One region of the Streptomyces sp. NBC_01381 genome, then DNA from elsewhere that is predicted to be linked to it. Evidence: riboswitches for the same ligand, from Rfam matches in the RefSeq annotation. Region 1 holds a riboswitch; the other holds the start of a gene.
The links. Region 1 has a riboswitch for S-adenosylmethionine ahead of OG453_RS13950 (aminotransferase class V-fold PLP-dependent enzyme). Riboswitches for the same ligand answer to the same signal wherever they lie in the genome.

Region 1 (5,845 bases):
TCGTCCTGGGTGTGTTCATCCCGCTGATCATCTTCCCGTTGGTCCTGGTCGCGATCGCGGTCTACCCGTTCATCGAGTCCTGGGTCACCGGCGACAAGCGCGAGCACCACATCCTGGACCGCCCACGCAACGTCCCGACCCGTACGGCCTTCGGTGTCGCATGGCTGTCCTGGTACTTCGTGCTGCTCATCGGCGGCGGAAACGACCTGTGGGCCACGCACTTCCACCTGTCGATCAACTCGATCACCTGGTTCGTGCGGATCGCCTTCTTCGTCTTCCCGGTGCTGGCGTTCATCATCACCAAGCGGATCTGCCTGGGTCTGCAGCGGCGCGACAAGGACAAGGTGCTGCACGGGCGCGAGTCCGGCATCATCAAGCGCCTGCCGCACGGTGAGTTCATCGAGGTCCACGAGCCGCTCAACCAGGAGCAGCTGCACACGCTCACCGCGCACGAGCAGTACGTGCCGGTCGAGATCGGCCCGACGGTCGACGAGAACGGTGTCGAGCGCAAGGTGTCCGGTTCGCAGAAGCTCCGGGCCAAGCTCTCGAAGGGCTACTTCGGGGAAGAGAGCCAGATCCCCAAGCCCACCGTCGAGGAGTACAAGGAGATCACGAGCGGCCACGGCCACCACTGATCCCTGAGCTCACAGAGCTCTGACCACAAGGTCGCCACGGCAAGAGCCCCGTCCATTGCGCGGACGGGGCTCTTTGCCGTCCCCGCACCTGGATAGGGTGTCCTTGGCCCATTTATACGAACTCAGGAGCGGCAGATGAGCGCTGTGACCCCCGCAGGAGGCAATACCGCGGCGGGCCGTTCCTGGCCCGACGTACTGAACGGTCTGCTCGACGGGCGCGACCAGAGCGCCGACGACACCGCCTGGGCCATGGACCGCATCATGCGCGGCGAGGCCACCGACGCGCAGATCGCCGGCTTCGTGGTGGCGCTGCGCGCCAAGGGCGAGACGGTCGAGGAGATCTCCGGTCTCGTACGCGCCATGTATGAGCACGCCAATGTGATCAAGGTGCCCGGCGAGACCGTCGACATCGTCGGCACCGGTGGCGACGGCGCCAAGACCGTCAACATCTCCACGATGTCCGCGATCGTCATCGCCGGCGCGGGCGCGAAGGTCGTCAAGCACGGCAACCGCGCCGCGTCGTCGGCCAGCGGCGCCTCCGACGTGCTCGAGAAGCTCGGCGTGAACCTGGAGCTCACGCCGCAGCGGGTCGTCGAGGTCGTGGAGGAGGCGGGCATCACCTTCTGCTTCGCGGTGAAGTTCCACCCGGCGCTGCGGTACGCGGGCGCCGCGCGCGGCCAGCTGGGCATCCGGACCGTGTTCAACCTGCTCGGTCCGCTCACCAACCCGGCCAGGGTGCGGGCCCAGGCGGTCGGCGTCGCCGACCCGCGGATGGCGCCCGTGGTGGCCGGTGTCTTCGCCGAGCGCGGGCATTCCTCGCTCGTCTTCCGCGGCGACGACGGGCTCGACGAGCTGACGACGACGTCGACCTCCCGGGTCTGGGTGGTGCGTGACGGAGCCGTGCGCGAGGAGGCCTTCGACCCGCGCGACGTCGGGATCGACCTGGTGCCCATCGAGGCGCTGCGGGGTGCCGACGCCTCGTACAACGCGGAGGTCGCGCGGCGGCTGCTCGACGGGGAGACCGGGCCCGTGCGGGACGCGGTGCTGCTCAACTCGGCGGCGGCGCTCGTGGCCCTCTCGCCGGGCGAGGGGAGCCTCGTGGAGGAGATCCGGGCCGGCATGGTCAGGGCGGCCGAGTCCATCGACTCCGGGGCCGCGAAGAAGGCCCTGGAGCGCTGGGTGGCGGCCAGCAACCGCTGACGCGGGCCCCGAATGTGACCCAAGGCGCAGTCCGGATTCTGGACTGCGCCTTGCGCGTCGAAGATCATGTGGCAAGATGCTCAACAGGTCATGAGTGACAGCGATTAGGCCCCGGCTTGCTGTCCGGCAACCCTCCGTCCGTGGCGGGGTGCCCCGGGTGAAGACCAGGCCGTACGCAGCAAGGCGTATGGCAAGCGCGGACCCCTCGCGATCACCAGGGGTCCTGGTCCTCGAGGGAGCAGTCTCGTGAGCAAGCGAATGCGATAGGGCTTTCCGGCCCCTTTTCCGCACCCCCCTTTTCTTTTCATCACTGCACCGCCCTGCGTGTCGCACGGGCGTCGCTGCAGTGAACTCGCCTGCCTTCCCACGGGAGTTCGCCATGTCTGTTTCCGCCGTCGCCGCCGACTCGTCCGTCTGTGCCCCCCTCGCCGTCCTCGGCCGGGACGTCACCGTGCCGCTCGTCACCGGTGGCGAGGTGACCTACGCCGCGCTCGACTACGCGGCGAGCGCGCCCGCGCTGCAGCGGGTGTGGGACGACGTGGCCGCGTACGCGCCGTACTACGGCAGCGTGCACCGCGGGGCCGGGTATCTGTCGCAGCTCTCCACCGACCTGTTCGAGAACAGCCGGGTCACCGTCGCCGAGTTCCTCGACTGCCGTGAGGGCGACCAGGTCGTCTTCACGCGGTCGACCACCGACTCGCTCAACCTGCTCGCCGCCGCGCTGCCCGCCGACTGCCAGGTCTTCGTCTTCGAGACCGAGCACCACGCCTCGCTGCTGCCCTGGCGCGACGCCCGCGTGACGTACCTGAACGCGCCGCGCACCGCCGACCAGGCCGTCGCCACCCTGGAGCGCGCTCTCGCCGACCGCGACCCCTACGGGCCCGCCCTGGTCTGCGTGACCGGCGCGTCGAATGTCACCGGTGAGCTGTGGCCGGTGAAGGAGCTGGCCGCCGCCGCCCACGCGCACGGCGCCCGCATCGTCCTGGACGCCGCGCAGCTCGCACCCCATCACCCCGTCTCCGTACGTGAGTTGGACGTCGACTGGGTCGCGTTCTCCGGTCACAAGCTGTACGCGCCCTTCGGCTCGGGCGTCCTCGCGGGCCGCTCCGACTGGCTTCAGGAGGCCGAGCCCTACCTCGCCGGCGGCGGCGCATCGCGGAAGGTCGCGCGGCGCACGGACGGCGGCGTGGACGTCGAGTGGCACGACACCGCCGCCCGGCACGAGGCCGGTTCGCCGAACGTCATCGGCGTGTACTCGATCGCCGCCGCCTGCAAGGCGCTGACCGAGGCGGGCTTCGACGAGCTCGTCGCCCGCGAGAACCACCTCATCGCCAAGGTCCGCGAGGGCCTCGCCGAGGTGCCCGCGGTGAAGGTGCTCTCGCTCTTCGGCGACGACGCCCCGCGCGTCGGCGTCATCTCGTTCGTCGTCGAGGGCTGGAACAGCTCGCACTTCGCCGCGGCGCTCTCCGCCGAGTACGGCATCGGCGTACGCGACGGTCTCTTCTGCGCCCACCCGCTGGTGCGCACCCTGCTCGGCAGCGACCCGCAGACCCAGGGCGAGTGCGGTGCCCCCGAGGCCGCGCCCGGCGAGAAGTCGCTGAACGCGATCCGGGTGAGCTTCGGCGCCGGAACCCCGGACGAGCACGTCGAGCGTTTCGTGCGCGCCGTCAAGGAGCTGGTGGCGGACGGCGCGCGGTGGAACTACCGCACCGAGGACGGGCGTTGCGTGCCGGACACCACCGGGGCCTGAGTCTTTGAGGACGGCAGCCGGGTGCCGATCTGGATCATCCGCAGGGCTCGCTCGGTCGCGTCGGTGAGGAACTCGCCGCCCCGGCCGAGCGCCTCCGTGAGCGAGACCGGGGCGGGCAGGATCGCGCTGTAGGCGTCCACGCCCGCCGCCCGCACATGGTGCGCGCCCTGGCCGATGGTGCCCGCGAGGACGAGCACCGGACGGCCCGACCGCTTGGCGCGCCTTGCCACCTCGGCGGGGATCTTGCCGCGCGGCGTCTGGTGGTCGAGGGCGCCCTCGGCGGTGACGACGAGGTCGGCGCGGGCAAGCCGGGCGTCCAGGTCCAGGTGGTCGAGCAGGACGTCGAAGCGGGGGAGCAGCCGGGCGCCCAGCGCGGCGAGGCCGGCGCCGAGACCGCCGGATGCGCCCGTGCCGGGGCCGAGGGCGAGGTCCGCCGTGGCGTGCAGGTCGCGGGTGAGGATGTGCGCCCAGTGCTCAAGGGCGGCCGCGAGCACCTCGACCTGGGCGGGTGTGGCGCCCTTCTGGGGGCCGAAGACGCGGGCGACGCCGCGCTCGCCGGTCAGGACGTTGAAGGGGTTGCAGGCGACCCGGATCTCGGTGCCCTTCAGACGGGGGTCGAGGCCCGACGGGTCGATGCGGCTCAGGCGGGTCAACTCACGGCCGCCGTGCGGGAGTTCCCAGCCGTCCGCGTCCAGGAGCCGGGCGCCGAGCGCCTGCAGGGCGCCCGCGCCGCCGTCCGACGTTCCGGAGTCGCCGCAGCCCACCAGGATGCGGCGGGCCCCCGCGTCCAGGGCGGCGCCGATCAGCTCGCCGACGCCGTACGTCGTCGTGGCGCCCGGGTCGCGCAGATCGCGCGGGACCAGCGAGAGCCCGGCCACCGCCGCCATCTCGACGACCGCCGTGCCGTCGGGCAGTAGCGCGAAGTGCGTGCCGATCCGCTGGCCGACGGGCCCGGTGGCGGGCAGTGCGACCAGGCGGCCGCCGCCGGTGGCGGCCAGGGCGCGCGCGGTGCCCTCACCGCCGTCCACCAGGGGGATCAGATCGGTCACCGCGTGCGGGACGACACGGCGTACCCCTTCGGCGATGGCCTCGGCCGCGGAGTGCGCGGACAGGGACTCCTTGAAGCCGCTGGGGGCGATGGCGAAACGGGTCAGCATGAGGGTCTCCATGGCAGAGGGAACTGATGGGCGCGGGGCTGCGACATTGGCGGCTCCGCCGCGCGGGCTCGACCAGCCCCCACCGGCCCGCAGATGACGTTCCAGCACAGCGCTCAGCGAACGGGCACGCCGAGCAGCGGCCACAGCGCGATGGCGAAGAGCAGCACGAGCGCGGCCGTCAGCGGTGCCAGGACCGCGGAGAGGCGGAGCAGGTCGCGCGGGGTGTAGGTGGGGGTGCCGGGGATGTCGGCGAAGAGCGTGACGGGCTTCGCGGACGCGGGCAGCGTGTGGCAGAAGCCCGCCGCCGCGGTGGAGGCCAGGGCGGCCGCGACGGGGTTGACGCCCGCGCCGACGGCCGCCGCGACGACCAGCGGGACCAGGACCGAAGAACGCGCCGAGCGGGACTGCAGGACGAGGTGCGCGGTCGTGCTGACCCCGACGACCACGGTCAGGAACAGCCAGGGCGGCACATCCAGCGGAACGCCGCCCACCAGCCACTTCGCCGCCCCCGAGTCGGCGAGCGCGACGCCCATCGCCATCGTCGCCGCCATGAAGAGCAGCAGCGACCAGGGCACCGTCTTCAGGGCGTCCTTCAGACGTACGGTGCCGAGTGCGGGGGAGGATGCGACGACCGCGCCGATCAACGCGACCACGGCGGGCGGCACTTGGTGCAGCGGCTCGCTGCACCAGAGCGTGACGACCGTGGCGAGCAGCAGGGCGCAGCGGGTCTCGGCGGGCTCCCAGGGTCCGGTGACCGGCTGCTCGCTGTGCTCCTGGAGCTGCTCGACGGTGATGTGCACGGGACCCTTGCGGTCCGCGCGCCGCGTCGTCGTCAACAGGACGGCCTCCGCCGCCAGATGGGACGAGGCCATGGCGAGCGGCAGGCCGAGCAGCAGCCACTGCGTGAAGCCGATCCGCTCCCCGGTCGCCTCCCACAGGACCGACACCGTGATCAGATGTGCTCCCGCGCCGATCAGGGTCGCGACAGCGGAGAGCAGGATCACGGTCGGAAAGAGCAGGGCGAGCATCACGACCAGGCGCTTCCGGTCGGCGAGGACCTTGGCGAGGGCGAGGAAGACGGGCAGCGCGAGCGCTGCGCGGCC
Region 2 (5,845 bases), 1.8 Mb from region 1:
CGGGTCCTCGAGCTCGATCTCCTTGGCGATGGAGACACCATCGTTGGTGATCGTGGGGGCGCCCCACTTCTTCTCGAGGACGACGTTGCGACCCTTGGGGCCCAGGGTCACCTTGACGGCGTCGGCGAGCTGGTTCATGCCGCGCTCGAGGCCGCGCCGTGCCTCCTCGTCGAACGCGATGATCTTGGCCATGTGAAGTGGTCCTCCCGGACGGGGTGGAAATGCAAACGGACCGTGCCCGCGCCCGCGACGGACGGCCTGCGCGCCGTGTGGTTCCTTGCCCCACCCGGCCTGCGGACCTCGCTGACCCGATCCAAGTTCTGTCACTCTCACTGGGAGAGTGCTAAGCCAATGATTAGCACTCGCCCCCTACGAGTGCAAGCGCCCCTGGCGGATCCCAGACGTACGAGGGGCCCGTACCCCTGTCGGGATACGGGCCCCTCGCCGTGAGTGCGTCGGTGGCCGATCGCGCCGAGATCAGACGGCGAGCTTGACCATGTCCGCCTGCGGACCCTTCTGGCCCTGCGAGATCTCGAACTCGACTCGCTGACCTTCTTCAAGGGTGCGGTAGCCGTCCATCTGGATCGCGCTGTAGTGGACGAAAACATCCGCACCACCGTCGACCGCGATGAAGCCGTACCCCTTCTCCGCGTTGAACCACTTGACGGTGCCCTGAGCCATGCCTAACTCCCCTATTACTGGCCCTTGCACGGGCCCGCACTTCGCGGACCCGGGTCAGACCTCACCCCCCCAATGGGATGTGGAGGTGTGCGCCGGAACGCGTCGACCGCGGCTGAATGTATCTGTCCAACTGCCGTCTGCAACAGGTCAATCGGACGAGAATTCCGGGCACGCCCGATCGGAAATATGCGGAGAATTTGCCGGAGTTCAGGGCAAGTCGGGCCAGACAAATGCCGCGATCGGCTCAAATGGGCAGTGCACTTTGGCTACTTCTTATCGGCTCCGGACCGACTTCGTATATGCGCTCGGCACAAACGGAGAAGCTCGTTTCCCAACTGTACCGCGCTCAACCACATGGAATTGCCCCCTCCACTTCTCTCGCGGAGGGGGCAATTGAGATAACACAGGGTGGTTGCGTAAAGGATCAGCCGCCGGCGACGGCAGGAATGATCGAGACACCCGCGCCGTCCGGAGTGGCCGTCTCCAGACCCTGCTCGAAACGGACGTCGTCGTCGTTGACGTACACGTTCACGAAGCGGCGCAGCTTGCCCTGGTCGTCCAGGACGCGGGCGGCGATACCGGCGTGCTTCTTCTCCAGGTCGGCGATGACCTCGGAGAGGTTCGCCCCCTCGGCGGCGACCTCGGCCTGACCGCCGGTGTAGGTGCGAAGAATGGTGGGGATGCGGACGTTGACGCTCATGGGGTTCACCTCAGAGATACGGGGAGGGAGCGCCCCTGAAAGGGGCGCGGGGAACTGCGCGAGGACGGACCACGACCAGCCGGTCGGCGACGGCGGTCAGCCCCTACGGCGACTAGCCTGCAAGCCCCGCGGCGCGGAACGCGTCAAGACTGGGCCGGATGGTCGCAGTCGCCTGCGAGGTCTCAGCGACGGCGTCAAGCGTCTTCAGGCCGTCCCCGGTGTTCAGCACGACCGTGGTGAGGGACGGATCGATGAGGCCAGCCTCGACCAGCTTCTTCGTGACGCCGACCGTCACCCCACCCGCGGTCTCCGCGAAGATGCCTTCCGTCCGCGCGAGCAACTTGATCGCATCGACGACCTGCTCGTCGTTGACGTCCTCCACCGCCCCGCCCGTGCGACGCGCGATGTCCAGCACGTACGGCCCGTCGGCCGGGTTGCCGATGGCCAGCGACTTGGCGATGGTGTTCGGCTTCTGGGGACGTACGACGTCATGCCCCGCCTTGAAGGCGGCCGACACCGGCGAGCACCCCTCCGCCTGCGCGCCAAAGATCTTGTACGGCTTGTCCTCAACGAGGCCAAGCCGGATCAGCTCCTTCAGACCCTTGTCGATCTTCGTGAGCTGCGAGCCCGACGCGATCGGGATGACCAGCTGGTCCGGAAGGACCCACCCCAGCTGCTCACAGATCTCGTACGCGAGGGTCTTGGAGCCCTCGCCGTAGTACGGCCGCAGGTTGACGTTGACGAAGCCCCAGCCCTCACCCAGCGGGTCGCCGATGAGCTCGGAGCAGAAGCGGTTCACGTCGTCGTAGTTGCCCTCGATGCCGACGAGCTCGCCGCCGTACACCGCGGCCATGACGACCTTGCCCTGCTCCAGGTCGTGCGGGATGAACACGCAGGAGCGGAAGCCGGCGCGGGCCGCGGCGGCGCCGACGGCACCGGCGAGGTTGCCCGTCGAAGAGCACGAAAGAGTCGTGAACCCGAAGGCGCGCGCCGCCTCGAGCGCCTGCGCCACGACGCGGTCCTTGAAGGAGTGCGTGGGGTTGCCGGAGTCGTCCTTGACGAACAACTTGCCCTGCTCGACGCCGAGTTCACGGGCGAGGTTGTCGGCCTTGACGAGCTGGGTCCAGCCGGGGTTCAGGTTCGGCTTGTCGGCCACGTCGGCGGGGACGGGGAGCAGCGGCGCGTAACGCCAGATGTTGGCGGGGCCGGACTCGATCTGCTTGCGGAGCGCCTCGGGGTCACCGGTCGGCAGGTCGTAGGCCACTTCGAGCGGGCCGAAACAGGCCTGACAGGCGAAGATGGGGCCGAGCGCGTAGAGCTCGCCGCACTCGCGGCAGGAGAGGCCCGATGCGGGGCCGAGGTCTACGGAGTTCGTAGCGGTGGTGGTGTCGTTCGTTGCGACAGTCTGCGCAGCCATGGAGGCGAGGCCCTTTCTCCTCATCTTCCCCGCGGCGCATCTCGCCGCGAGACGGAATTGGCACCTTCCCCACCGTGACCTCGTCGGTCGGCGGGAGGGTTGCCGGGGCTTCAACGGGCCGTATCCCTCTGCCCCTCTGGATGAGCGCTATGGCGCCGGGCTCGCGGTCCCGGTGCATTTGTTACGCGATGACCCCCGACATGCGATGGTCATCCGCGTTGTTCAAGACTGTAACCGAAGGCCTGGACGCTTGAGATAGTCGTCCGAACCGCGAGATGGATCACACAGAGAGGACCCTGACCTTGCTGGAAGAGGCCGAGCGCTGGCTGAGCAGGCGTTCCTGGTCCGTCGCCGACCGGCCGCTTGACCGGCTCATCGCGGCGAAGAAGGCGTCCGGCACGTCGGTGAGTGTCGTGCTGCCCGCGCTCGACGAAGAGGAGACGGTCGGCGAGATCGTCGCGGAGATCCGCCGTGAGCTGGTCGAGAAGGCCCCGCTCGTCGACGAGCTCGTGGTGATCGACTCGGGCTCGAAGGACCGCACGGCCGAGGTCGCGCGCGCCGCGGGCGCGCGGGTCGTGCACCGGGACGAGATCCTCCCCCGCATCCCGGCCGTGCCCGGCAAGGGCGAGGTCCTCTGGCGTTCGCTCCTGGTGACCGGCGGTGACATCGTCGCGTTCGTCGACGCGGACCTGAAGGAGTTCTCGGCGGACTTCGTCTCGGGCATCGTGGGCCCGCTCCTGACCGAGCCCGACGTGGACTTCGTGAAGGCGATGTACGACCGCCCGCTCGGCGGGGCCGCAGGTCAGGGCGGCCGGGTCACCGAGCTGATGGCGCGCCCGCTGCTGAACATGCACTGGCCGCAGCTCGCGGGCTTCGTCCAGCCGCTCGGCGGCGAGTACGCGGCACGCAGGTCGCTGCTCGAACGGCTGCCGTTCCCCGTCGGTTACGGAGTGGAGCTGGGCCTCCTTGTCGACGCGCTGCACACGGTGGGCCTCGACGCGCTCGCGCAGGTCGACGTCGGTGTGCGCAAGCACCGTCACCAGGACGGTCAGGCGCTGGGCCGGATGGCCGCGGCGATCTACCGGACGGCACAGCTGCGGCTCGCCCGCGGACACCTCGTACGCCCCGAGCTCACGCAGTTCGAGCGGGACGAGCACGGATTCGCGCCGCGCACCCACTCCGTGGACACGGAGGAGCGGCCGCCGATGGCCGACATCGCGGAGTACGCGGAACGCCGCGTGGCGTAGCCACGCCCAGCGGAGGCGCGACTGGGCGCTCGAGCCTTCGCGCGACTGCTTGCTCCTGGAACGTATACGGCGGGGCCCCCGCGGGGGTCCGGCCGTACGTTTGAGGTTTCCCCGGAGGGGCTAGGTTTCGGCACATGGTCTCCGAGCAGGCAGCGGCCCCGGCCGCCCAGGTCCTCGTCGCGTCCAACCGCGGCCCTGTCACGTACACCCTGGAGGAGAACGGGGAGCTGACGGCCAAGCGGGGCGGCGGCGGACTCGTCTCCGGGCTCAGCGCGATCGGGGACGACGCGGACGCCCTGTGGGTCTGCGCGGCGCTGGGTGACGGCGACCGGGAGGCCGTACGGCGCGGGGTCGCCGAGCCGGGCGTGCGGATGCTCGACATCGACGCCGGGTCGCACGAGGGCGTGCACGCCGACGCGTACAACGGGATCGCGAACTCGGTGCTTTGGTTCGTCCACCACATGCTCTACCAGACCCCGCTGGAACCGGCGTTCGGCCCGGAGTTCCGGGCGCAGTGGGCCTCGTACGAGACCTACAACCGAGCCTTCGCGGAGGCACTCGCGGAGAGTGCCGGGTCCGGCGCCGCGGTCCTCGTCCAGGACTATCACTTGTCTCTCGTCCCAGGGATGCTCCGCGAACTCCGCCCCGACCTGCGCATCGGCCACTTCTCGCACACGCCGTGGGCGCCGGTCGACTACTTCCGGATGCTGCCGGACGACATCGCCGAGCAGCTGCTGCGGGGCATCCTGGGCGCCGACCGGGCGGCGTTCCTGACGGGGCGGTGGGCGGACGCGTTCACGGCGTGCTGCGTGGACGCGCTCGGCGGTACGTCGGGGACGCGGATCGGGGTACACGGGCTTGGGGCGGACGCGGATTTCCTGCGGGAGCGGTCGCGGCGGGCGGATGTGGAGGAGCGGCTGGTCGCGCTGCGGGAGCAAGTGGGGGGCGACCGGAAGGTGATCGTCCGCGTCGACCGGACGGAACTGTCGAAGAACATCGTGCGGGGGCTGCAGGCGTATCGGCAGCTCCTGGAGGACCACCCCGAGTGGCGGGAGCGGGTGGTGCACGTCGCGTTCGCGTATCCGTCCCGGCAGGACCTGGCGGTGTACCGCGACTACACGGCGGAGGTGCGGCGGCTCGCGGACTCGATCAACTCGGCGTACGGGGTGGCGGGTTGGACCCCGGTGGTGCTCCACGTGAAGGACGACTTCGCGCGGTCGCTGGCGGCGTACCGGCTGGCGGACGTGGCTCTGGTGAACCCCATCCGGGACGGGATGAACCTGGTCGCCAAGGAGGTGCCGGTCGTCTCCGACGAGGGGTGCGTTCTTGTTCTGTCGCGGGAGGCTGGGGCATACGAGGAGCTGGGCGAGGACGCGCTGGTGGTGAACCCGTATGACGTTTCGGGTACGGCGGTTGCGCTGCACGAGGCGTTGAGCATGCCTGCGGACGAGCGCGCCGAACGCACAAAACGACTCGCTGCGGCGGCCACTGCGCTGCCGCCTGCCCAGTGGTTCCTGGACCAGCTGGGGGCGCTGGGGTAAGGGCGGTTTCGTCCTCAAACGCCGGACGGGCTGAAAAACCTGGCAACTGCCGGGCAATCGGGTGGGTGGGCGGGAAAAATCTCCAACCCCCACCCACGTTTGTCCATGGGCCCCCGGCCAGCCCCCTCGCTACCTTCCCCGCATGGCCCTACGCCGCACAAGCACCGTAGCCCTCACCGCCCTCGCCCTGGCAGGGGCGACAGCCGCCCCCACCGCCGCCGCGGAGGCGAAGACGTACTACGTCGACTGCCGGAGCGGC

Region 2: another riboswitch for S-adenosylmethionine. It lies ahead of thrC (threonine synthase); the one in region 1 lies ahead of OG453_RS13950 (aminotransferase class V-fold PLP-dependent enzyme).

Annotation. Positions count from the first base shown of each region.
Region 1 covers NZ_JAPEPI010000001.1:2,962,886-2,968,730, forward strand. The annotation lists gene OG453_RS13940 (cytochrome bc complex cytochrome b subunit) at 1-635, shown strand, start outside; gene trpD (anthranilate phosphoribosyltransferase) at 771-1,835, shown strand; SAM riboswitch class IV at 1,922-2,038, shown strand; gene OG453_RS13950 (aminotransferase class V-fold PLP-dependent enzyme) at 2,215-3,585, shown strand; gene OG453_RS13955 (glycerate kinase) at 3,537-4,742, opposite strand; gene OG453_RS13960 (SLC13 family permease) at 4,856-5,845, opposite strand, start outside.
Region 2 covers NZ_JAPEPI010000001.1:1,189,992-1,195,836, reverse strand. The annotation lists gene groL (chaperonin GroEL) at 1-192, opposite strand, end outside; gene OG453_RS05805 (cold-shock protein) at 478-681, opposite strand; gene OG453_RS05800 (MoaD/ThiS family protein) at 1,106-1,381, opposite strand; gene thrC (threonine synthase) at 1,494-2,798, opposite strand; SAM riboswitch class I at 2,816-2,945, opposite strand; gene OG453_RS05790 (glucosyl-3-phosphoglycerate synthase) at 3,101-4,045, shown strand; gene OG453_RS05785 (trehalose-6-phosphate synthase) at 4,180-5,586, shown strand; gene OG453_RS05780 (right-handed parallel beta-helix repeat-containing protein) at 5,729-5,845, shown strand, end outside.